3 regions of the Acidovorax sp. BL-A-41-H1 genome follow, and region 3 is predicted to be linked to each of the others. Evidence: predicted binding sites of a transcription regulator. Region 3 holds the regulator's gene; each other region holds the start of a gene.
The links. The regulator LexA, encoded in region 3, represses DNA repair genes until DNA is damaged. The targets are predictions, from matches to a motif close to ACTGTATNNNNATACAGT.

Region 1 (7,397 bases), on a different contig from region 3:
AGCACACAGCGCTGCGAGAGCGGGGGAAGCCGTACAAGGGGTGCTTCAAAACACACCATGCAGAAACCAGCGGGGAGGCCGCGCCAGCCCCTGCGCGCCATCGGGCGGTGGCGCCAGCCGCTCGCGGAACACCCACACCAGGCCCGCCACCGCGTTGTGCGCCACAAAGTAGTCGCGCAAGGCCAGGCCGGTGTGTGTGGGGTCGTCTGCCCCGCCATCGCCCGCAGCCCACCAGCCCGCCTCGAAGCGGTGGGGCCCGGCCAGCAGGCGCAGCAGGCCGTGGTGGCAGGGGCGGTTGCCCTGCACGGCCAGCCGCTGGGGCGGGTTCAGCAGCCAGGGGGGCAGCAGCAAGGCGTCGGGGCTGGCATCCAGCGCGGCCTCGGCCCCGCCGCCTGCGCTGGTGGCGGCAGAGCGCCGGGTGGATGGGCGGCCCAGCACCTCGGCTGCGGGGCGCCACTGCTGCATAAGCTCGGGGCGGTGGTCGGCCATCAGCACGGGGGCCTGCACCTGTTCGGGCCCCAGGCGGGCCGACAGGCGCTCCAGCAGCTGGTGCAAGGCTTCGCCTGGGGACGCAGGGTTGTCGGCACCGCCAGGGCAACCGCCACCATGATCGCCGGGCGGCAGCAGGCTGGCACTGCGGTGCGGCAGCGGGGCCGACTCCAGCAGGCGCAGCGTGATCTGGTTGGCCGGTGCGGCCAGGGTGGTGCGCGCCAGGTTCTCAGCCAGCAGACGCCGCAGGTGCGCCATGTCCTGCGTGGCCTGGGCGGTACGCACCTGCAAGGCCTGCGTGGGGACAATCACCACCCCGTCGATGCGCCGCAGGTCATGGCGCCAGGCCAGCTCCAACGCCAGCGCCCCCTGCTGGCGCGCCTGCAGCCAGCCCTGCAAGGCCGTGAGGCAGCGGTGGGCGCTCCACAGCAGGGCATCGGCCGAGGTGGCCAGCGCAGGCAATTCGGCGGCCAGCGCAAACTGCTCGGGCAGCTCCAGCCAGGCATGGGCTTCGGGGGCTTCGCCCAGGGCCTGGTCCAGCACCCGCAGCACCCCGGCCCCCAGGCGCCGGGCCAGCCCGGCACGCGGCAGCGCCCGCAAGGCGCCCCAGGTGCGGCAGCCCATGCGTTCCAGGCTGGCCACATGCGGGCGCAAGGCGGTCAGGGTGTGCAAAGGCAGGGTGTGCACCGCTGGCTCTTGTTGCCCCCGTGGTGCATGCCCGGCCAGCGCCATGCGCAGCCAGGCTTGCGCCACCAGCGCGGTGGGGCCGCTGCCCCAGGGGGGCTGCATGCCCGGGGGTTGCGGCAGAGCGCCCTGCCCCCCAGCGGCTTCGGCCCAGGCCTGCAACACCAAGACCCGCAAGGCATCGCGCCCGCCCCAGAGGCGCTCAGTGGTCGAAACCTCCAGCAGCACGGTGTCACCATCCGCCAGCGCCACACGCGGGGTAAAGCGCAAGGCCCACCAACCTGCGGCAGGCGCAGCCATCGTGCCAGCCGCAGCCGCCGCCCCGGTACTAGCCGGGCTGGTGGCGGGCTCATCCCGCCATGGCAGCGGCAATGCGATCCAGTGCATGCCCCCTCCCCTGCAGCGCCACCACTGCGGGCTCCGCGCGCATGGGCGCCGCCTGCCCCCCCGGGGCCGCTGCGTTGTAGCGCGCCACCATGGCGCGGGCCACCACCTGCGCGGCGTGGCGGCGCTCGGCCTGCGCCTCCAGGGCCAGCGCCAGCCGGGGATGGCAGCCCGGCAGATCCAGCGCCTGCACCAGGGGCGGCCCCCGGCGCTTGAGAATCTGCACCTGCATACCGGGCGCGGCAGGCGCGGATGTATCGGCAGACAGCCACCGCCCCTGCACCTGAAGCCGCAGCAGGGCTGGCGATGCCTGTGGCGCGGCGCTGATCGGGCGAAACACCCACAGCAGTTGCTGTTGCTGCGCCGCCGCCAGCTGCAATCTGCGCAAGGCTGCAGCGGGTGCCTGCGGCAGCCAGGCCATGACGGCCAGCACATCGCCGCACCGCAGCGCCTGCTCGGCCGCCCAGAATGCCGCACGGGCGCTGTCGGCCCGCACCACACACAGCCGCTCGGGCGGCAGCCCCTGCGCTTTCAGTGCCGGGCCAAAGGGCTCGCAAGGGGGCGCCACCGCCACCACGGCCCCTGCGCGGCGGGCCGTGGCCTGCGCCAGCGCGGGCAATACCAGTTGCCATTCATGCAGGCCCGCCAGAGGCTGCAGCACCTCGCACAACGCCCCCACCGGCCAGCCCCCGCCGGGCAGTTGGGCGTCCAGCAGCGCATGCCCCGTGGGCTGGGCTGCCTGCGGGCCCGCACCCAGGGCATCGGCATGCCAGACACCGGGCACGGCAGAGGGCAGATCGGGCGCAATCCGCAAGGACAGGCTGGGCGCGGGCATGGCGGGGGCAAGGCTTCAAAGAACAGGAATACTGTAAATATAACCAGTATTTTGAAGCGTGGAGAGCCAGGCGGGGAAGGCCACAGGATCGAAAGGGCTCGGGCCTGCGGGTGCTGACGGGCAAGGCCAAGGAGACCTGAGGGCTGCCTGCCACGGTCAAGCCAACCGGTTGACTCCGTGGCGACGGGGAAACGATTCAGCCTGCGCGGCAGGGGATCACCCGGGTGCCCTCTGCACGCGCCTTGGGGCGTATCAGAGCCGCCGAAGCGCCCAATCGCACCAGTCGGCCACGGCCGCATCCATGGGCGTGGTGCGGTCCGACAGCTGAGGCCAGCGGCGGTGGCTGGCGTTCAGAATGCTTTGCAGCTGCCACAGCGCCTCCCGCCCCACCAGGGCCACTTCGGCCATGCCGATGGCATCGCCCTGCAACTGCGCCAGCAATTCGCCCTGGTGCCGGGGGTGGGAACCCGCTTCGATCAAGGCTTTCTGCAAGGCCAGCAAGCGGGAGTCGGTGAATGCAAAGGCGCTGTCTGCAGGGACCTTGGCAGCCCCTGGGGGCAAGGCGGCCTTGAGCTGGTCCCAATAAGTGAAGGCTTCTGCGAGCAGGTCAATCTGGCGCGGAGCATCATTGCCCAGCGGCATCAGGGCCGATTCGCGCGCCACCTCTTCCTGCAGCAGCGGCAGGATGTGGGCCACGAGCGCGGAAGGGAATTTGCGGTGGTTGAGCCGCAGTACCAGCGACAGCCGCTGCGCGGGCATGTCTTCGTATTTTTCGTAGAACGCTGTCACCACCTCGGCCAGCAACAGGATGCGCCCCATGGGCGTGATGTCGGCACCGGCCAGGCCACGCGGGTAGCCGCTGCCATCCATGCGCTCGTGGTGCTCCAGCACCGCCACCTCGGCGGCACGGGCGTACACCTTGGTGTCGCGGATCATCAGCATGGCTGTGATGGGGTGCGCCACCAGGTGCTTGCGCTGCACACCCACCACCTTGTGGTCGGGGTCGCTCCAGGCCGGGTCCATGTGCAGCACGCCCAGGTCGTGCAACAAGGCCGCAGCCGCCAGGGTGCCGCAGTCGCGCTCTGCCAGACCGCTCTTGATGCCCAGGAACATGGCCACGGTCATCATCTGCAGGCTGTGCTCGAACAACTCGGGGCGCTGGTCGCGCATGACCGTGAGCTTGCAGGCCATGGGCGCTGGCAGAGGCAAGGAGCGCAGCGGCGCCAGCAGGCGGGCCGCCGAGGGGCCCAGCGCCTCGGCCAGCATGTTGGGCAAGGCCTCCTCTGCAATGAGCGCCTGCCCGGCTGCCAGCAGGGCGGGCACGTCCACAGGGTTTTCTATGGACAGGTGGCGGTCGATGGGCTCGCGCAACTTGTGCTGAACCAAGCGGTCATACAGGCGACTGTCGATGCGGGCGCCCTTCTCCACCAGCTTGATGCCGTTGTCGGTGTAGATGGCAGCGTCCGCGACCACCGTGCGGCGGTCGGCCATGTCGGTCAGCGCGCGCAGGTAATGGGGGCTGTCGGCGGTGTCAATGTCCGCCGAATCGAGGGGGTCTGTCATGCGAGGAACAACAAATCGTTACCTCGGACTATATGACGTTCTCTTGCAGGGCACTCAAACAAAACGCTCTTCGGCACGGCACTGTCTTGATGCATATCAAGCGCTGCCCACGGCCTGCCAAGGGCGGTATTACACGGCCTGGGCTCGCACGATCACCTGCTGCGACAGCGCTTTTCGCGCAGGAAAACCGCCGATCCTACCGTTCCAAATTGGCATCAGGGTTTCCATGGGATATGGGTGGCCAAAGCCCGCTTTTTGCCCTCTCCGGACAGTCAGGCTTGGGTAAACCCTAAAAAGTTCCGCCATGATTGTTTCCAATACTGGAACAGTTAGTTCGCGACTCGGTGGTTTTTCTGTGACCTTTACCCGCGTACAGTTCATCCCATCGATGAGCCGAACCCGCAAGGCGACTCACCGAACCCGGTTCAGGAATGGTTTTTTGACCCGGCTTTTTTGAGACGCTTTTTTAACTTCAAGGACTTATCCATCATGAACAACACCGCACGTTTCCTCTCCATCGCCGCTGTCGCTGCTTTCGCCTCGTTTGGCGCCCACGCTGACGAAGCCGATGCTTCGCAGTTCGCCACCCAATTCGAAACCAACCGCACCCGCGCCGAAGTACAAGCGGAAGCCGCTACCGTGGCCCAGACCCGCTCGATCGAGCCCGCTGGTTCGCGTGTGGTGACCTACAAGAGCACCGCCGACCGCGCTGCTGTGCGTGCCCAGGCTGCTGACGCTGTGCGCACCGGCCAGATCGCCTACGGCGAGCGTGGTTGATCGGTCAGCGCCTGATTCGCTGAATCCACCGCTCTTGCTGTTTCGTATTGCCCAGTACATCCCTGTTTTTTGAATTTCACCGGAGTTTCACCATGAACAAGACCGCTCGCATCATCTCCATCGCCGCTGTGGCTGCTTTCTCTGCCTTTAGCGCCCACGCTGACGAAGCCGACAGCTCGCAATTTGCCCTGAAGTTCGACACGAACCGCACCCGCGCTGAAGTGGCTGCCGAAGCCACTACCGTGGCACAGACCCGCAGCCAGGAGCCTGCTGGTTCGCGCGTGGTGACCTACAAGTCCACGGCTGACCGCGCTGCTGTGCGTGCCCAGGCTGCTGAAGCCCTGCGCACCGGCCAGATCCCTTCGGGCGAATTCAGCGCCATGTAAGCCACCGGCTGCCTGCCAGGATGTCGCAGGACATGGCTGGCAGCACCACAAAGACAACGGGCTCCTTCGGGAGCCCGTTGTCTTTGTATGTGACAGATGTACGGCAGGAGCACAGCCCACAGCCCAGGGGGTGCTAAGTTGTCGTCTGCACGTGCAGCCGACTTGATTTACAGCGGTGCAAGGCGTTGTAGTACTCCAGGCGCCGGCCATTGGCGCCATAGGCGATGGACTCGATGCGCAGCAGCGGCTCAGGGGTTTCCAGCTGCAGCAGGCCGCAAGTCTCGGCATCGGGCAGCACGGCGTCGATCCAGCGCTCGGCGCGCACCAGGCGCACGCCATACTGGCGGCGCAGCACGTCGTAGAGCGAGCGGTCGTCCAGGCGCATGCGGTGCAGGCCGGGCGCCAGGTCGGCGGGAACCACGGTCTCCACCAGCAGGCGCAGTTCGCCGTCCACGCTGCGCAGCCGCTTCAGGGCCACGACCTGGGTGTCGTCGGTGAGACCCAGCGCGCTGATCTCCTGCGGCGTGGGGTCGCGCAGTTGCTGCGACAGGATCTGCGTGCGCACCGAGCGGCCCTTGCGTTCCATTTCGTCGGAAAAGCCGAGCACGGTGGAGACGAAATCCTCGTCGCGCTCACGCGCCGCGACAAAGGCGCCACGGCCCTTGATCTTGTAGATCAGGTTGTTGCGCACCAGGTCGGCCAGGGCCTCGCGCACCACGATGCGCGAGATGCCGAACTGCTCGCCCAGTTCGGCCTCGGAGGGCAGCTTGGCACCGATGGCCAGATCACCCTGCAGGATCTGCAGGCGCAGGGCATCGCGGAACTGCGCCCACAGGGGCGATTCGGAATTGCGGTCGAGCAGCGGCTGGAGTTCGTTCGGAGAATTCACGTCATGTCGGGCTCAGGGCCGGATGGGGGGTCGATAGTGCATGAAAAGCCGGCACGGCATCGGAATCGGGGGCTGCGGGGGCCAGGCGCACGCCATGGCGCTCGCGCAGTGCAGTGCTGCAATTGTGCAACTCCTGCCGCTCGCGCCCTGCATCCCAGCCCAAAGCCTCTGCGGCAATGCCGGCCATCTCGGCCAGCGCGGCATCGGTGACCAGGCCGCGAATGGCCAGCAGCGTGCGGCGGATCACGAGGTCGTCGAGGTGGATCACACCGGTTTCGGTGCACAGCCAGGCCACCTCGACCGCCGAGTAGTCAGGTGCATGCAGCAGCGGCACGTCGCCCGCCACCTTGAAATGCGAGGCCATGCACAGGGCCTCGGAGCCATAGCGGCGCAGCAGTGCCTGGGCGCGCTCGCGTGCCAGGCCCGCATCCCGGGCAATGCGCTCGATGAAACGCTCGGTCGCCTGAGCGTCCTGCGGCATGCCCGAGCCCCCGCCAATCGGCAATTGCCGCGTGGAGGCCGTGCGCTCCCGCCCCAACAGATGCAGCACCTCGTTGGTGGCCTCTTCGGCCAGCGCACGGAAGGTGGTCCACTTGCCGCCCACCAGGCCCACGACCGGAATGTCGCGCGAAGGAGACGGCGGGTCGATCACCACCGAATGGTCGCGCGAGATCTGCCCGGGCTTGTCCGCATCCGAGCGCGCCAGGGGCCGCACACCCACATAGGTGTAGACCACATCCTTGCGCCCGAAGGACAGGTTGGGGAAGACCTCGCCCAGCACCTCCAGCAGGTAGTCCACCTCGGCCGGCTCGGTGGCGATCTGGTCGGGGTCGTCCACCGGGATGTCGGTGGAACCCACGAGCACGCGGTCCAGGAAGGGGTAGACGATGCACACGCGGCCATCCAGCGCCTCGAAATACGCCATCCGCCCCTGCAGGGCATCGCGCAGCGCCGGGTGGTCGAGCACCAGGTGCGAGCCCTTGGTGCCCATCACGCGCGGCACGGCGCCACCAAGCAGTACCGTGCTGCGGTCCAGCCAGGCGCCGCTGGCATTGACCACCGCATCGGCCGTCACCTGCACCACCTCGCCCGTGGTCTCGTCGCGCAGCGTGAGGGTCTTGCCCGCGCAGCCCATCACCCGGCAGTGGTTGGCCGCAGCAGAGCGGGGCTGGTCGCGGCAGGCATCGCGCACCAGCTCCAGCACCAGCCATTCGGGGTGGCTGATCCAGGCGTCGAAGAACGTTGCGGTCCAGCGCACGGCGGCGCGGAACAGCTGGCGGTCGGCCGGCTGCACGCGGCTGATGCGGTGGTTGGGCATCACGCGCTGGCGCCGGCCCAGCAGGTCGTACAGGCGCAGGCCCGTGGCCACGGCCAGCAGGCCACGCGTGCG
Region 2 (7,397 bases), 1.5 Mb from region 3:
ACGGCCATCGAATTCGCGCGGGCCAGTGCTGCGCTGGCTGGCATGTCGCACGCGAACTTCCATGTCGGAAGCCTTTTTGAACCCATCGATGGCAGCTTTGACCTCATCGTTGCCAACCCGCCTTACCTCAACGATGGCGCACAACGCCTCTACCGGCACGGTGGCGGTGCGCGTGGGGAAATGCTGTCGCTACGCATCGTGGAGCAAAGCCTTTCTCGCCTGCGGCAGAGGGGTCGGCTGGTGCTCTACACCGGGTCTGCCATAGTGGGCGGCGAAGATGGCTTTCTCCGCCAGGCCGAACAGGTCCTGTGCAAGGCCCACGGACTGACGTGGCGGTACGAAGAGATCGACCCGGATGTCTTCGGAGAAGAACTCGACACGACCGCTTACCGCGATGCCGACCGGATTGCGGCGGTATCGCTGGTGGTGGCGCGCACCGCATGAGGTTCCTGGGCATCGGGCAGACCAACGACCTCGCCGCGATGTACCGCGGGCTGATGCGGCGCGGGCACGAGGTGCGCGTGCATGTGGAAGACCCGGCCTATCGCGACATCTTCGCGGGCATGCTGAACTTCACCGAAGACTGGCAGGCCGAGCTGGGCTGGCTGCGCCAGGCGGGCCATGAGGGGGTGATCCTGTTTGAATCCGCCTCCCATGGCCCGCTGCAGGACAGCCTGCGGCGCGACGGTTTCCAGGTCATCGGGGGCAGTGCCCTGGGCGACCAGCTGGAAGGCGACCGCGACTTCGGCCAGGAGGCCTTCCGCTCCATTGGCCTGCAAACGGCGGCGCAGTACCGGTTCGTCCATCACGCGGATGCGATTGCCTTTGTAGAAAAGTATCCCGGGCGGTACGTGCTCAAGCTCAACGATGCCAACGCAGAAAGAACCCGCAACTACATCGGCCAGATGGACAGCGGGCAGGACATGCTGGCCTATCTCGCCCTTTGCGGAGCGGGCCAGGATGCCGACGCGGCGGTGGACTTTGTACTGATGCAGCATGTCAGCGGGGTGGAGGTCGGCGTAGGCGCGTACTTCAACGGCCATGACTTTCTGTCTCCGGCCTGCATCGACTTCGAGCACAAGCGGTTCTTCCCGGGCGACCTGGGCGAGCTCACCGGCGAGATGGGCACCATCGTCAGCTACCGGTCTTCGGAGGCGCTGTTCAGGAAGGTGCTGGCGCCACTTGCAGGCGTGCTGCGCGACGGCGGGTATTACGGCTACATCAACGTGAACCTCATCGTGAACGAGGAAGGCGTGTGGCCGCTGGAGTTCACCAGCCGCTTCGGCTACCCGGGCTATGCGATTTGCGAAGCACTGCACGCGGAGCCCTGGGAATCGGTCTTCATGGCCATGCTGCAAAGGCAGCGCAAGCAGTTCTCTACCTGGCCCGGGTTTGCTGCGGGCGTGGTGCTCACGGTGCCGCCGTTTCCGTATGCGTATGGGTATGAAACCCTCTCCAAAGGCATGCCGGTGTGCATGGCCGATGGCAGCGCTGCACACGAGCAGCCCTCGTTGCACCTGGCCGAAGTCGCGCTGCGCGGCCAACAGCTGGTGACCAGCGGCGTTACCGGTTATGTCGGCGTGGCCACCGGTACCGGCGACACACCGGCAGAGGCCAACCGCGCCGCCTTGGAGCTGGCACAGACCGTGGTGGTGCCCAACCTGCGCTACCGCACCGACATCGGCCATGCGGTCGAGAACGGGCAGTGGCAGCGCCTGCACCAGCTGGGCTGGTTGACCGGTTGACCCGCTGACGGGTTGATGCGGAAGGCGTAGGAAGGCGCCCACGGCACGCAGCGGCTTGCCCCGATACAGGGCCCGGCCCACTCAGGTGACTCTGAATGCCTGCCCATTCCTACCCAAGCCATGTCCCTCGCGCTTCAAAGACTTCCCCTGCAGCAGCCTGCCATCCGTCCCGCTCCCAACGCCTGCACGGCCGCACCTCCAGGCGCCCGGTTCCAGGACCTCTACCGGCGCCTGGCCCAGCGCACCCCCGACCAGAGCGACATCGATGACGGGGCCCACTTCCTCAAGGCGGAAATCGCCGCCAGCGCGCAACAGGAGGACGGGCTTCCAGGCAACCCTGACGACCTGTACCAATGGGTCCAGGGCCATGCACAGTCCGTGCAGTCCAGCTACCAGTCCTATCTGGACGGACGCAAGGCGGGAGCTGCACGACGGTTCTTCCACAGCCGCGCCCACGCCTTGTATTTCATCCGGCAGGTAGCCCCCACCAAGCTGGTGGACGGTGCCTGGCTCTACGGCATTTGCCGGCATGCGGGTAACCCGCTGTTCTATGACCTGCTGGTGACCTACCTGGAGGAACTGGGCGACGGCGCGGCAGCCAAGAACCACGTCACGCTGTACCGCGCACTGCTGGCCCGCTACGGCATCGGCACCGTGGATGACCTGCCTGATGCGCTGTACCGCCAGGGTGCCATCCAGGTGGCCCTGGGCTGGAACGCTGAAGTTTTCCTGCCCGAGGTGATCGGCTTCAACCTGGGCTACGAGCAGTTGCCGCTGCACCTGCTGATCACGGCCTACGAACTCAACGAGCTGGGCATCGACCCCTACTACTTCACCCTGCACGTCACCATCGACAACGCCGACAGCGGCCATGCAAGGCGCGCCTGCCAGGCCGCATGGGATGCCGCGCCAAAGATCGGTGATGCCCGGGCCTACTGGGACCGCGTGCGCGCCGGGGCGCGCCTGAGCAACGCCGGCACCGGCACACAGACAGTGATCGACAGCTTCGACATCGGGCAGGAAGTGATCCGGATCTTTGCACGCAAGGCCGGTGCCGGGCGTGGAGCGCACTCGGATTTCTGCAAGCTGCAGGGGCGCACCGTGAACGACTGGCTGGCCACCCCGGAACGCATGGCCGACTTTCTGGCCGCACTGGAAAAGGCAGGCTGGGTGAAACGCGGTGAACCCGTGCAGGAAAGCCGCTTCTGGCGCCTGCTCCAGGGGCCGCGCGCCGAGATGTTCGGCGTCTTTTCGCCGTATGAACTGCAGGTGATCCACGACTGGATCCGCGGGGCTGCTAGCGCCGATGGCGCCGCGTACGACAGCAACGCACTGCCCGGGGAATCGCTGCGCCCGCGCACTTTCCGCGTGACAGAACGGCTCAACATGGCCAGCGCTGGCAGCCCGGTCCCGCCGGAAGACGACGACCTGCTGGACCTGGACCTGCTGGCCTTCAACGAAACCTGGCCCCACTTGGACGCTGCAGGCCAAAACGACCTGCTGGTGCGCCTGATGGCGCCTGCCCTGCACTGGACACCGGCGGGTATGGCAGCCACCCGGCTCTTTGCCACGCGCGCCGGCACCAAGCACTAGACGCCCGGAGGGCAACTGGTCTGTGCCACGGCACAGCCTTCCCACCGGCGCGTGCGAAACAGTCCTACAGCCGGCATTTCCCAGGGCCCAAAACATGCTCCGCACACCACCAAGGAGCAACGATGCAAGCCACCACGACAGGAAGCAACCGCACCGGCGCCGCCACGGCCGCACAACGCGTCAGGGAAATGCTGGACGCCAACGAGCGCTGGGCGCCCAAGACCCTCCCCGACACCAGCCTGGCCGAGGCGGACCGAAGCCTTTACATCGCCGATTCGGATGCGATAGGTTCGATCCCGCCACCCGCCACCATCCAGGGCGTTCTCAAGACCGGCATCCACAAGCTGATGGGCGAGCGGCCTGAAATGCTGATGGACAAGATCGGCGAGCGCATTGCCTTCGAGCGCAGCGGCACGCGCCTGTACGACGCACTCATCGTCAAGTACCGCACCCTGGTCGATGCGGGGGGAGATGCAGCATTGCCGCTGGCAGAAGACTCCAATGCCGATGTGCTGGCGGCCCTGCAGGAGATCCGGCTGGAGGAGCACGAGCATTTTCTGATGCTCTGCGAGGTCATGCGCTCCATGGGGGGCGACCCCACGGCGCAGACGCCCTGTGCCGCTGTGATTGCCACCGCATCCATGGGCCTGATGCAGGTCGTCACCGACCCGCGCACGACGTTTGCGCAGTCGCTGAACGCCATGCTGACGGCCGAACTGACCGACAACGCGGGCTGGGAACTGCTGATCACCATGGCGCAGGACGCCGGCGAGAACGACATGGCCGAGCGCTTTGAGGCCGCCCTGGCAGACGAAGAACGCCACCTGGCCACCGTGCGGGCCTGGGTCCAGGCGCTGGCCCTCGCCTCCAAAGCCACCACCGCGGCCTGAGCGCTGCCCCGATACCGGAGATACCCCATGACGATCAATCTGCTGCAAGACAAAGGCATTCCCCTGGAGCGCCAGACCATGGCATGGAAGGACATGGTGGGCAAGCCCATCAGCAAGCTGGACGACGACGCATTCACCCGCGTACGCGCCATCCTCATGAACGGGGTGGAGCTCGATTCGCTGCGCACCAAGCAGGTGGCCTTGCGCATGAACGCCGATGCCCGCGTGACGCTGGCCCAGATGATGCGGGTGGAACAGCACCAGGCCACCACCATCAACTGGCTCATGAGCTCCGACCATTCGCCGCTGGAAACCACCATTGGCTACGAGCAGACGGCCATTGAAGTGACGGCGTCCATTGCGCAACTGGAGCCCGACCCGTACCTGGCCCAGGGCTACCGCTATGCCCTGCTGGAAGACTTTGACCACCTGTACCGCTACAGCGCCCTGCTGGACCGGCTGGAAGGCAAGGACGCCAACAACATCACGCAGGGCTACACCGACATCGTGCCCGCCCGCCCCACCTGGGAGCACCACCGCGCGCCCGAGCACGACCTGCTCGAACCCTATGGCCCGGGCGCAGAGCTGAGCACCAAGCTGCATGCCCTGACTCTGACCGGCGGCGAATACCAGACGCACGATTACTACATGAACATCGGCCCGCTGTTTGCCGATCCGCTGGCACGCCAGCTCTATGCCGAAATCGCGTCGGTCGAGTCGCAGCACATCACCCACTACGGCTCCATGCTCAACCCGCATGAGACACCGCTGGAAAAGCTGCTCATCAGCGAAGCCTGCGAGGTGTGGAACTACGCGGGATGCGCCGCCCAGGAATCCAACCCGCGCATCAAAGCCATCTGGGAGCGCTTTCTGGACTACGAGCTGGGCCACCTGCAGGTCGCCATGGAGCTGTTCAAAAACTTCGAGCGCCGCGACCCGGCCGAGGTGCTGGGCGATGGCCGGATGTCGCGCTTCATCGAGTTTCAAAGCCAGCGCGGTTTCATCCGGCACGTGGTCGAAAAAGAAACTGCGCTGCGCAAGCGCGAGACGCAGTTTGTGGACGAATCCGAAGAAGGCGCGTCTTCGCTCCAGTACCGCGAAATCGTCAACTCCACCGGCTCGCCATCGCACAACGCATCGGCCACCTGGGTATGGACACCGGGCACCGAACTCGCGCGCGATGACGCCCTGGAACGGGCCACCTGACGACGCACAGCGGCTACTTACACACGCTTTGAGGGCGTGTTGGAGAGCCGTGCAGGGATGCTGACCCCCAGGAGCAACGCCAAGGCCAAAGCTGAATCCAGCCCCCTTTTGCAGGGCATTCAAGGCTGAAATACGCCCTGGCGCACGTCCTGCAAGGGTGGTCTGCTAGCAATTCTGAAGACCGGTTGATGCCGCCTGCAACAGGAGTTCCCACGGACAGGACAGCAGGGATATACTGTTTTTCTATACAGTATTTATTCCTGATTTTTGATGCCCCAAACGGCACCCGCCCATGTCCGCCCCCCTTCCTGCAGCCTTTGCCGCTTTCGACCCAGGTGCCACGCTGGCGCCCCATGTGGCTGAGGCTCTCTGGCGCGGAACGGAAGTCAACGCCGGTGCCGCCCGGACGGTGCCTACCGGTTTTGATCCACTTGATGCCCAGTTGCCCGGCGGCGGCTGGCCCACCCACAGCCTGACGGAAGTGCTCACGCCCCAGGCGGCCTTCTGCGAATGGCGCCTGCTGGGCCGCGCACTGCCGGCGCTCATGCACAACGGCGGCCGCCTTTATCTCATTGCCCCGCCCAAGCAGCCACATGCCGGGGGGCTGGCCCAGCTCGGGGTGGCGGCCGAGCAAGTGCTGTGGATCGACGCCAGCAAGCCTGTAGACCGGCTCTGGGTCACCGAGCAGATCCTCAAGTCCGACCCGGCCGGGGCCGTGCTGGCCTGGCTGCCCCAGGCGCGGCCTGAGCAGGTGCGGCGCCTGCAGATCCACGCGCAGTCGTGTGACGCACCGGTGTTCCTGTTCAGGCCCCTGGTCACGCTGGCCGATGCGTCGCCCGCCCCCCTACGCATCACCGTAGCGCCAGCCCAGGGGTGGGATCTGCAGGTGCGCATTGCCAAGCGCCGGGGGGCCTGCCTGGATGAATCGCTGTACCTGCCCGCCATGCCGGGCAACCTGGCGGATGTGATTCCGCCGCGGCTACATACCGTTCCGGCAGCACCTGCTGCCCCCCTTTCGCGCGAGGAGGCCTCCCATGCTCGGGCATTGGGCCGCATTGCTCCCCCTGCCGCTGCCCGCGTGCCCGTCTCCCATTGATGCGGCCTCCCTTGGAATCTGGGCCTTGCAGTTCACCCCGCGGGTGGCTGTGCTGGAAGATTCCGTGGTCGCAGAGATGGCGGGCAGCGCACGCCTGTTCGGAGGCCTGGAGCACCTGCGCGCCCAGGTGGAATACGGAGCGCAGGAGCTGGGCGCCCGCGTGGCCTGGGCACCCACCGGCACCGCGGCCCTAGCACTGGTGCGGCATGCGGGCAGCGCACATGCCCTCGACGGTTTCAGGGCCCCGCTGGCCCAGGTGCTGGATGTCCTGCCCCTGCAGGCCATCACCGCCGTCGCACGGCACGCACCCACGCTGGCGCGGGTGGGTTGCCGCACGCTGGGCGATGTGCGCAGGCTGCCCCGCGGCGGGCTGGGCCGGCGGTTTGACACGGCCCTGCTGACGGCGCTGGACCATGCCTATGGCCTGCGGCCGGAGGCCTGGGAATGGATCACCCTGCCCGAGCAGTTCCATGCGCGGCTGGAGCTGATGTCGCGGGTCGAATCGGCCCCTGCCCTGCTGTTTGGAGCACGGCGCCTGCTGGTGCAGATGGCCGGCTGGCTGGCGGCCCGGCGCCTGGGCACCACGGCCTTCACCCTGCGCTGGTGCCACGACGTGATGCGCGCCAAGGATGCCGGCACCGGGGGCGAACTGACTGTGCGCACGGCGCAACCTACGCAGAACACCGAACACCTGGCGCGCCTGCTGGCCGAGCACCTGGCCCGCGTACAGCTGCTGGCCCCGGCCGGTGACCTGGAACTGCTGGCCACCGAGGTGGCGCCCATCGCCGAGGAAAGCCGCTCGCTCATTCCGGAAACGCTGCGCAAGGGCGGCAGCACCGACCTGGCGCTGGAGCGCATACAGGCCCG
Region 3 (7,397 bases):
GCCTCTGCACAAGAGCAGGTGGTCAAGATCGGCCACGTGGCTCCGGTTTCCGGCGCCCAAGCCCACTACGGCAAGGACAACGAAAATGGCGCCCGCATGGCCATTGAAGAGCTGAATGCCCAAGGCATCACCATTGGCGGCAAGAAGATCAAGTTTGAGCTGGTTGCAGAAGACGATGCCGCTGATCCAAAGCAGGGCACGGCCGCTGCACAAAAGCTGTGCGACTCCAAGGTCGCTGGCGTGGTGGGCCATCTGAACTCCGGTACGACGATTCCTGCTTCGAAGGTCTACAACGACTGCGGTATCCCCCACGTCACCGGCGCAGCGACCAACCCCAACCTGACCAAGCCCGGCTACAAGACGACGTTCCGCATCATTGCGAATGACAACGCACTGGGCGCTGGCCTGGCTGCTTACGCAGCCGATACCCTGAAGCTCAAGACGGTTGCCATCATCGATGACCGCACCGCTTACGGCCAAGGTGTTGCCAATGTGTTCAAGACCATTGCAGCCCAAAAGGGCATGAAGGTTGTGGACGAGCAGTTCACCACCGACAAGGCCACCGACTTCATGGCCATCCTGACCGCCATCAAGGCCAAGAACCCTGATGCGATCTTCTACGGCGGCATGGACCCCCAGGGCGGCCCCATGCTGCGTCAGCTGGAACAGCTGGGCATGAGCAACGTGAAGTACTTCGGTGGCGACGGTATCTGCACGTCGGAAATCGCCAAGCTGGCTGCTGGCGCCAAGACCCTGAACAATGTGGTCTGCGCTGAAGGCGGTGCATCGCTGGCGAAGATGCCTGGTGGTACGGCGTGGAAGGCCAAGTACGACGCCAAGTACCCCAACCAGTTCCAGGTCTACAGCCCGTACACCTACGATGCAACATTCCTGCTGGTGGACGCCATGAAGCGTGCCAACTCTGTGGACCCCAAGGTCTACACGGCTGAGCTCGCAAAGTCCAACTTCAAGGGCGTGACTTCGACCATCCAGTTCGAACCCAACGGCGAAATGAAGAACCCTGCCATCACGCTGTACGTGTACAAGGACGGCAAGAAGACTCCGCTGTAATCAGGCGGGCACGGGGCTGGCCATCATTGGTGGCCACTCCGCTCAAGCAAAAGGCTTCCCGACGGGAAGCCTTTTTTCATGGGCATTTCAACGCGCGCCAACGCGATGTTCGAGCGCATGAGTCCAGTTCTTCGGCAGAGCCCAAGGAGCTGGCTTCACCCGCACGGGGTAACGGCGGGGCTCAGCCGCGGCGGGGCAGGGGGTGGCGTTTCAGCGACGGACCTGTAGCGAACCGGGATTCACGATGTTGGTCGGTGTGCCCTTGATGAAGTTGACCACGTTATCAAACGCCGCGCCAAAGTACAGTTCGTAGCTGTCTTGCTCCACATACCCGATGTGGGGTGTGCAAATGCAGTTCTCGAGCCGCAAAAGCGCGTGGCCCTGCAGGATGGGCTCGCTCTCAAAGACATCCACAGCCGCCATGCCCGGCCGGCCGCGGTTAAGTGCGGCAATCAGCGCATCCGATTCGATCAGCTCGGCACGGGATGTGTTCACCAGCAAGGCGGTGGGCTTCATGCACGAGAGGTCCTCCAGTGACACCACTCCACGCGTCTCATCGGTCAGGCGCAGATGCAGGGAGATCACATCGCACTGGGCAAAGAACTCTTCCTTGGTGGTGGCAGCCTGGTAACCGTCAATCAGCGCCTGTGCGCGCGACGCTTCGCGACCCCACACACGCACGTTCATGCCGAACGCACGGCCGTACCCGGCCACGAGCTGTCCAATGCGTCCGTACCCCCAGATACCCAGGGTCTTTCCGCGCAACACAGTACCCAGACCAAAGTTGGCAGGCATGGACGCAGTCTTGAGGCCCGACTGCTGCCATGCCCCATGCTTGAGGTTGGAGATGTACTGCGGTAGCCTGCGCATGGCAGCCATGACCAGGGCCCAGGTCAGTTCGGCGGGCGCCACGGGGGAGCCGACTCCTTCGGCAACCGCGATGCCGCGTTCGGTGCAGGCTGCCACATCCACATGGCTGCCCACCTTGCCAGTCTGGGCGATCAGCTTCAAACGGGGCAGTTTCTCGATCAGCTGGCGGCTGATGTGCGTGCGTTCACGCACCAGAACGATGATGTCGGCGTCCTTGAGCCTGACCGAAAGCTGGCCGATGCCCTTGACGGTGTTGGTGTAGACCTTGGCCGTGTAGGCATCCAGCCGGGAAGCGCAATGAAGCTTTCGCACCGCATCCTGGTAGTCATCGAGGATCACAATATTCATCCTCATATTGTGCCTTGCAGCTCTACCGTGGCCCCGAATGCTGGCGAGTGAGGAATCAGGTAGAGAGGGCAGACCCGCGTGCAGTGAACCGCCCCGGGTTTCGAGGAGGCTCAACACTCTGAGAGGATTGAGCCATGAAGAAGACGAACAAGTTCTCGCCTGAGGTGCGTGAGCGCGCAGTGAGGATGGTGCAGGAGCAGCGCGGGGAGTACCCTTCACTGTGGGCCGCCATCGAGTCCATCGCCGCCAAGATTGGCTGCGTGCCACAGACACTGAACGAATGGGTCAAACGCGCCGAAGTTGATGCAGGTACGCGAGAAGGTGTCACCACGGCCGAAGCCCAACGGGTCAAGGAGCTGGAACGCGAGGTCAAAGAATTGCGCCGGGCCAACGAGATATTGAAGCTGGCCAGCGCGTTTTTCGCCCAGGCGGAGCTCGACCGCCGGTTGAAGTGATGTACCGGTTCGTGGACGAACACCGCGAAGTCCACGGGGTCGAGCCGATGTGCAGGCTGCTGCAGATCGCCCCGTCGGCCTATCGCAGGCATGCAGCCCGGTTGCGCGACACCGGCCTGCTCAGCCACAGGGCCCGGCGCGATGCGGTGTTGATGCCGACCATCGAGCGGGTGTGGAACGCCAACTTGCAGGTCTACGGCGCCGACAAGGTGTGGATGCAGCTGAACCGCGAGGGCGAGGTCGTTGCTCGGTGCACGGTCGAGCGCCTGATGAAGCGAATGGGGCTGCAGGGTGTCAGACGCGGTAAGGTGATTCGCACGACCATCAGTGACCGTAAGGCACTGTGCCCGCTGGACAAGGTGAATCGGCAGTTCCATGCACAGCGGCCGAACCAGCTGTGGGTCTCGGACTTCACCTATGTCTCTACCTGGCAGGGCTGGCTCTATGTGGCATTCGTCGTTGACGTCTTCGCCAGGCGCATCGTGGGCTGGCGCGTGAGCACATCGATGACCACGGACTTCGTTCTCGATGCTCTGGAGCAAGCGCTGTACGAGCGGCAACCCGAGCGCGACAGCAGCCTCATTCACCACTCGGATCGCGGCTCGCAGTACGTTTCGATTCGGTACTCGGAACGCTTGGCAGAGGCAGGGGTCGAGCCGTCTGTGGGCAGCAAAGGCGACAGCTACGACAACGCCCTGGCCGAGACGATCAACGGCCTGTACAAGGCCGAGGTGATCCACCGACGGACTTGGAAGACCCGCGAGGCAGTCGAGCTCGCCACGCTGACGTGGGTCTCGTGGTTCAACAACCATCGTCTGATGGGGCCGCTGGGCTACATCCCGCCTGCTGAAGCTGAGGCAAACTACTACCGCCAACTCGTCGAGCAATCAGCTGCAGTGGCATGAGCACTTAAACCAAACAGCCTCCGCGAAACCCGGGGCGGTTCACAGCGTGCCCAGAGCGCGGCTGATGAATCACCGCGAGAAAGCCCCGGTTATGTGGGATGGACGAAAGCCTGTTTCGGTCTTCAGCGCAGGCCAGGACACAAGCAGCAAGCCCGGTGGCTTGCGATGCACCTACGCTGGGCAGACGGGGGTCAGGTAGCCATGCTCCGGCGAAGCTGCAGGGCCTCAAACGCGGCCAGCCTGTCCAGTTCTGCGCATACATCTGCCATTCGACCTGAAATGGCCAACCGGCCCGAACCTGGGTCAGCAAAACGGCGCACAGCGCAGGGCACTCGCCGGCCGGGGCTCTCAGGTGCTCCCAGAGACGTCAACGGTGTGCGCCGATGCGCAGCGGGCGGGGCAGCCCTAAGACCGCGCGCGCTGCTGACAGGTCTTGATACTGGCTGAGCGGGGCCTGAGAGCGGCCGCACCGTAAAGGGCCAGTTGCCCCGCAGAGGAGGCTTGTGAACTGGGGTTACCGACGGCACGGGCGGCCGTTGACCTTGGGCCAAGGTTGAACGCCGCACAAATTGCCGCAAGCCGGGAGTGTCCAATGGGTCAGCGGCCATATCCATATCGGGGTGAACGCTGTCGTTGGCAGCGGCAGGTTCAGCGCTCCAGACCGGTGCACCGCCGGTCGTGGGCTCTCGGCCGGATTGCATCCACAGCACGAGCTTGGAGAGGTGCCGTGGGAGGGCGTTGAAAGCAGGTAAAACAATTCCCATGTGAAAACTCCGAATTTCGGGGGTTGGACATAGGCAGGATTGCAAAACCACTCGCGCAACACCTCCCCTGCAGCTGGTAGAAACCGCTGTTCTGGAAGAACCTGCACAAGGAGATACCGGCTGAGCTGCAGGGCTGGCATGCCACGAGGACACGCCAAACGCCCGCCACCTGCAGTCAACCGTGGTGGGGCTACATGAGCATCGTGTTGCGGATCAACCCGACGGCGAGGCCTTCGATTTCAAAGGGTTCGCCGGGCTGGACCACGATCACGGGATAGTCGGGGTTTTCGGGCAACAGTTCGATGGAACTGGCTGTGCGCCGCAGCCGCTTGACGGTGACGTCATCCCCCAGGCGCGCGACGATGATCTGGCCGTTGCGGGCTTCTCTGGTGGACTGCACGGCCAGCAGGTCACCGTCCATGATGCCAGCGTCGCGCATCGACATGCCCCGCACCTTCAGAAGGTAGTCCGGCTTGTGCTGGAAAAGGCTGTTTTCAACGCAGTAGGTCTGGTCGACGTGTTCCTGCGCGAGAATGGGAGAGCCGGCGGCCACGCGGCCCACCAGGGGCAGAACGAGTTGCGAAAGACCCGGTATGGGCAGGCTGAACTGGCTGCCTCGCGCCGCGTTGATGGACCGCACGGTCTCATTGCGCAACCGGATGCCGCGGGAGGTGCCGCTGACAAGTTCAATCACGCCCTTGCGGGCCAGGGCCTGCAAATGCTCTTCTGCGGCATTGGCCGACTTGAAGCCCAGTTCTGCCGCGATTTCGGCCCGTGTAGGGGGCGCGCCTGTGCGTGCGATCGCAGTCTGGATGAGATCCAGGATCTGTTGCTGGCGGGCCGTGAGTTTCGGGTTGTCGAGCATGAAGGGCTCCGTGGAGTAGCGCTACGTGGAGGGACTGGTTTTTAATCCAGTACCTGTATTTTTCACCAGTTTTTCGGAGTGTGCAAGTGAGTGGGCAAAAAATCGTGGTTCTGGGCACGGGCGGAACCATCGCGGGCACCGCAGCCGATGCCGCGGACAACATCGGCTACAAAGCTGCGCAGGTCGGTGTGCGTGACCTCTTGGCATCGATTCCGGCACTGAGTCAGTCAGAAGGCGTTGCCGTCGAGGCGGAGCAGGTCGCCCAGGTCGATAGCAAGGACATGGACTTCGACATCTGGACGCGCCTAGCTGCACGGTGCCAGCATCACCTGGACCACCCCGCCGTGAAAGGTGTGGTCATCACCCACGGCACCGATACCCTGGAAGAAACCGCCTGGTTTCTGCAGGAAGTGCTCCGTTGCACAAAACCTGTGGTGCTGACCTCTGCCATGCGGCCCGCGAGCGCGCTGACCCCCGACGGTCCCCAGAACCTGATGGATGCAGTTGCTCTGGCGCTGGCCCCCGACGTGCGCGGCGTATTCGCCGTGGCGGCAGGGGAAGTCCACGGTGCCCGGCTGGTTCAGAAGGCGCATCCCTACCGGGTCAACGCCTTTGCGTCGGGCGATGGCGGACCCCTGGGCTGGATGGAGGAGGGCAGCGTACGCTGGGCGCCGAATATCTCGGTAGCGCATGAATCAAAAGGGCGTATTGCTATGATTGTCATAGCCAACGCAGTTTCTGCCCCCCGTGTGGAAATCATCCTGAGCCACGCAGGCGCCCGTGGCAGCCTGGTGGACGCGCTGGTGCGTGACGGAGTGCAGGGCCTGGTGGTTGCGTGCACCGGCAACGGGACCATTCACCATGCGCTGGAGGACGCCCTGCTGCGCGCTCAGGTTGCCGGGGTGAGGGTCGTGCGCGCCACGCGCTGCAGCGGTGGCCAGGTCCTGCCCAAGCCGGGTGACCTGTTTGTGGACTCCCGCGGACTGTCCCCGGTCAAGGCGCGCATCTCGCTGATGCTGGACCTTCTGGTGGGCGCCTAGCCCCGTTGTACCGTGTCATTTTTGGCAGCACTCAAAACCCACAGCTGGGCATACCCGGCGCTGGAGGTCGTCCACATTGCGGGCATCGCGCTGGTGATCGGCAATCTGGTGCTGTTGGAATTGCGCGTGTTCGGCCTCGGGCGGATGCTCCCCGTCAAAGACCTTGCCCGGTTGTGCCTGTCCCTGAGCGTGCTGGGCTTCGGGCTCATTGCCGCGTCCGGCCTCGTGATGTTTGCGACGCAGGCGGCAGAGCTGCTGGCCAACCGGGCATTCACCCTCAAGATGGTGCTGTTGATGCTGGCCGGGTGCAACGCAGCCTGGTTTCATGGCCGAAAATCGCTCGACAGGCTCGATGGAATGGCTCGTGCACTGATGCTGGTCTCGACCATCCTGTGGCTTGCCATGGCCGCCAGCGGCCGCTGGATTGCCTACCTTTAAAGGGGAAACACATGCTTGTTCAACGTCGCCACTGCATCCTGGCACTTGCTACCGTTCCGCTGTGGGCCCGCGCACACCATGGCTGGAGCAGCTTTGACGCAGAACGGCCGATCTATCTGGCCGGAACGGTGCGCAAGGTGCGCTGGCAAAACCCCCATGCCGAGCTCGAACTGGAATTGCCCGCCGATCTTTCGGTGCCCGGCGATCTGGCTCAGCGGGCAATACCGGCGCAGACAGCGCCCGTGGATGGCAAGGCGCTGCTGGCAAAGGCCGTGGTACCCCGCAGGCGTGACCGGCTCTGGCAGGTTGAACTGGCTCCGCTGACGCGCATGCAGGCCTGGCAGGTTGCTGAAATCAAGCCGGGTGCGGCCGTGTCACTGGTCGGCTTCACGCTGCGCGAGGAAAAGGGCGACGCGGTGTTGCGCGCGGAATTTCTGTTTGTGGACGGCAAGGCCTACGCCCTGCGCTCAGGGCCTGCCTGACGCGCTAGTTCCCGCTGTCCATCGGCCAACCCGGGCTACTTTGCCACCGGCGCCGACGTCACGGGCGCCCATGCAGTGAGTCCCTGATCGCGGCGAGAAACCGCAACTCAAAGGCAGGCTTGCTATTCGCGGTGCGCCAACAAAAACGGCGCCTGCAAG

Region 1: the regulator LexA is predicted to act here: its motif matches at 2,423-2,440, upstream of imuA (translesion DNA synthesis-associated protein ImuA).
Region 2: the regulator LexA is predicted to act here: its motif matches at 5,669-5,686, upstream of imuA (translesion DNA synthesis-associated protein ImuA).

The regions. Positions count from the first base shown of each region.
Region 1 is NZ_JBPVJQ010000001.1:39,820-47,216, reverse strand. It holds gene ACTPOI_RS00195 (DNA polymerase Y family protein) at 46-1,560, opposite strand; gene imuA (translesion DNA synthesis-associated protein ImuA) at 1,523-2,392, opposite strand; gene ACTPOI_RS00185 (HD-GYP domain-containing protein) at 2,645-3,955, opposite strand; gene ACTPOI_RS00180 (DUF4148 domain-containing protein) at 4,445-4,732, shown strand; gene ACTPOI_RS00175 (DUF4148 domain-containing protein) at 4,825-5,118, shown strand; gene ACTPOI_RS00170 (GntR family transcriptional regulator) at 5,252-6,007, opposite strand; gene ACTPOI_RS00165 (glycerol-3-phosphate dehydrogenase/oxidase) at 6,009-7,397, opposite strand, start outside.
Region 2 is NZ_JBPVJQ010000006.1:130,966-138,362, reverse strand. It holds gene ACTPOI_RS13865 (methyltransferase) at 1-444, shown strand, start outside; gene ACTPOI_RS13860 (phosphoribosylamine--glycine ligase) at 441-1,745, shown strand; gene ACTPOI_RS13855 (iron-containing redox enzyme family protein) at 1,866-3,338, shown strand; gene ACTPOI_RS13850 (ferritin-like domain-containing protein) at 3,461-4,228, shown strand; gene ACTPOI_RS13845 (hypothetical protein) at 4,256-5,434, shown strand; gene imuA (translesion DNA synthesis-associated protein ImuA) at 5,727-6,530, shown strand; gene ACTPOI_RS13835 (Y-family DNA polymerase) at 6,469-7,397, shown strand, end outside.
Region 3 is NZ_JBPVJQ010000006.1:1,667,007-1,674,403, reverse strand. It holds gene ACTPOI_RS20945 (branched-chain amino acid ABC transporter substrate-binding protein) at 1-1,071, shown strand, start outside; gene ACTPOI_RS20940 (D-2-hydroxyacid dehydrogenase family protein) at 1,282-2,289, opposite strand; one part of gene ACTPOI_RS20935 (IS3 family transposase) at 2,424-2,712, shown strand; AL1L pseudoknot at 2,702-2,818, shown strand; one part of gene ACTPOI_RS20935 (IS3 family transposase) at 2,712-3,649, shown strand; gene lexA (transcriptional repressor LexA) at 4,604-5,278, opposite strand; gene ACTPOI_RS20925 (asparaginase) at 5,365-6,318, shown strand; gene ACTPOI_RS20920 (hypothetical protein) at 6,340-6,756, shown strand; gene ACTPOI_RS20915 (DUF6152 family protein) at 6,768-7,238, shown strand.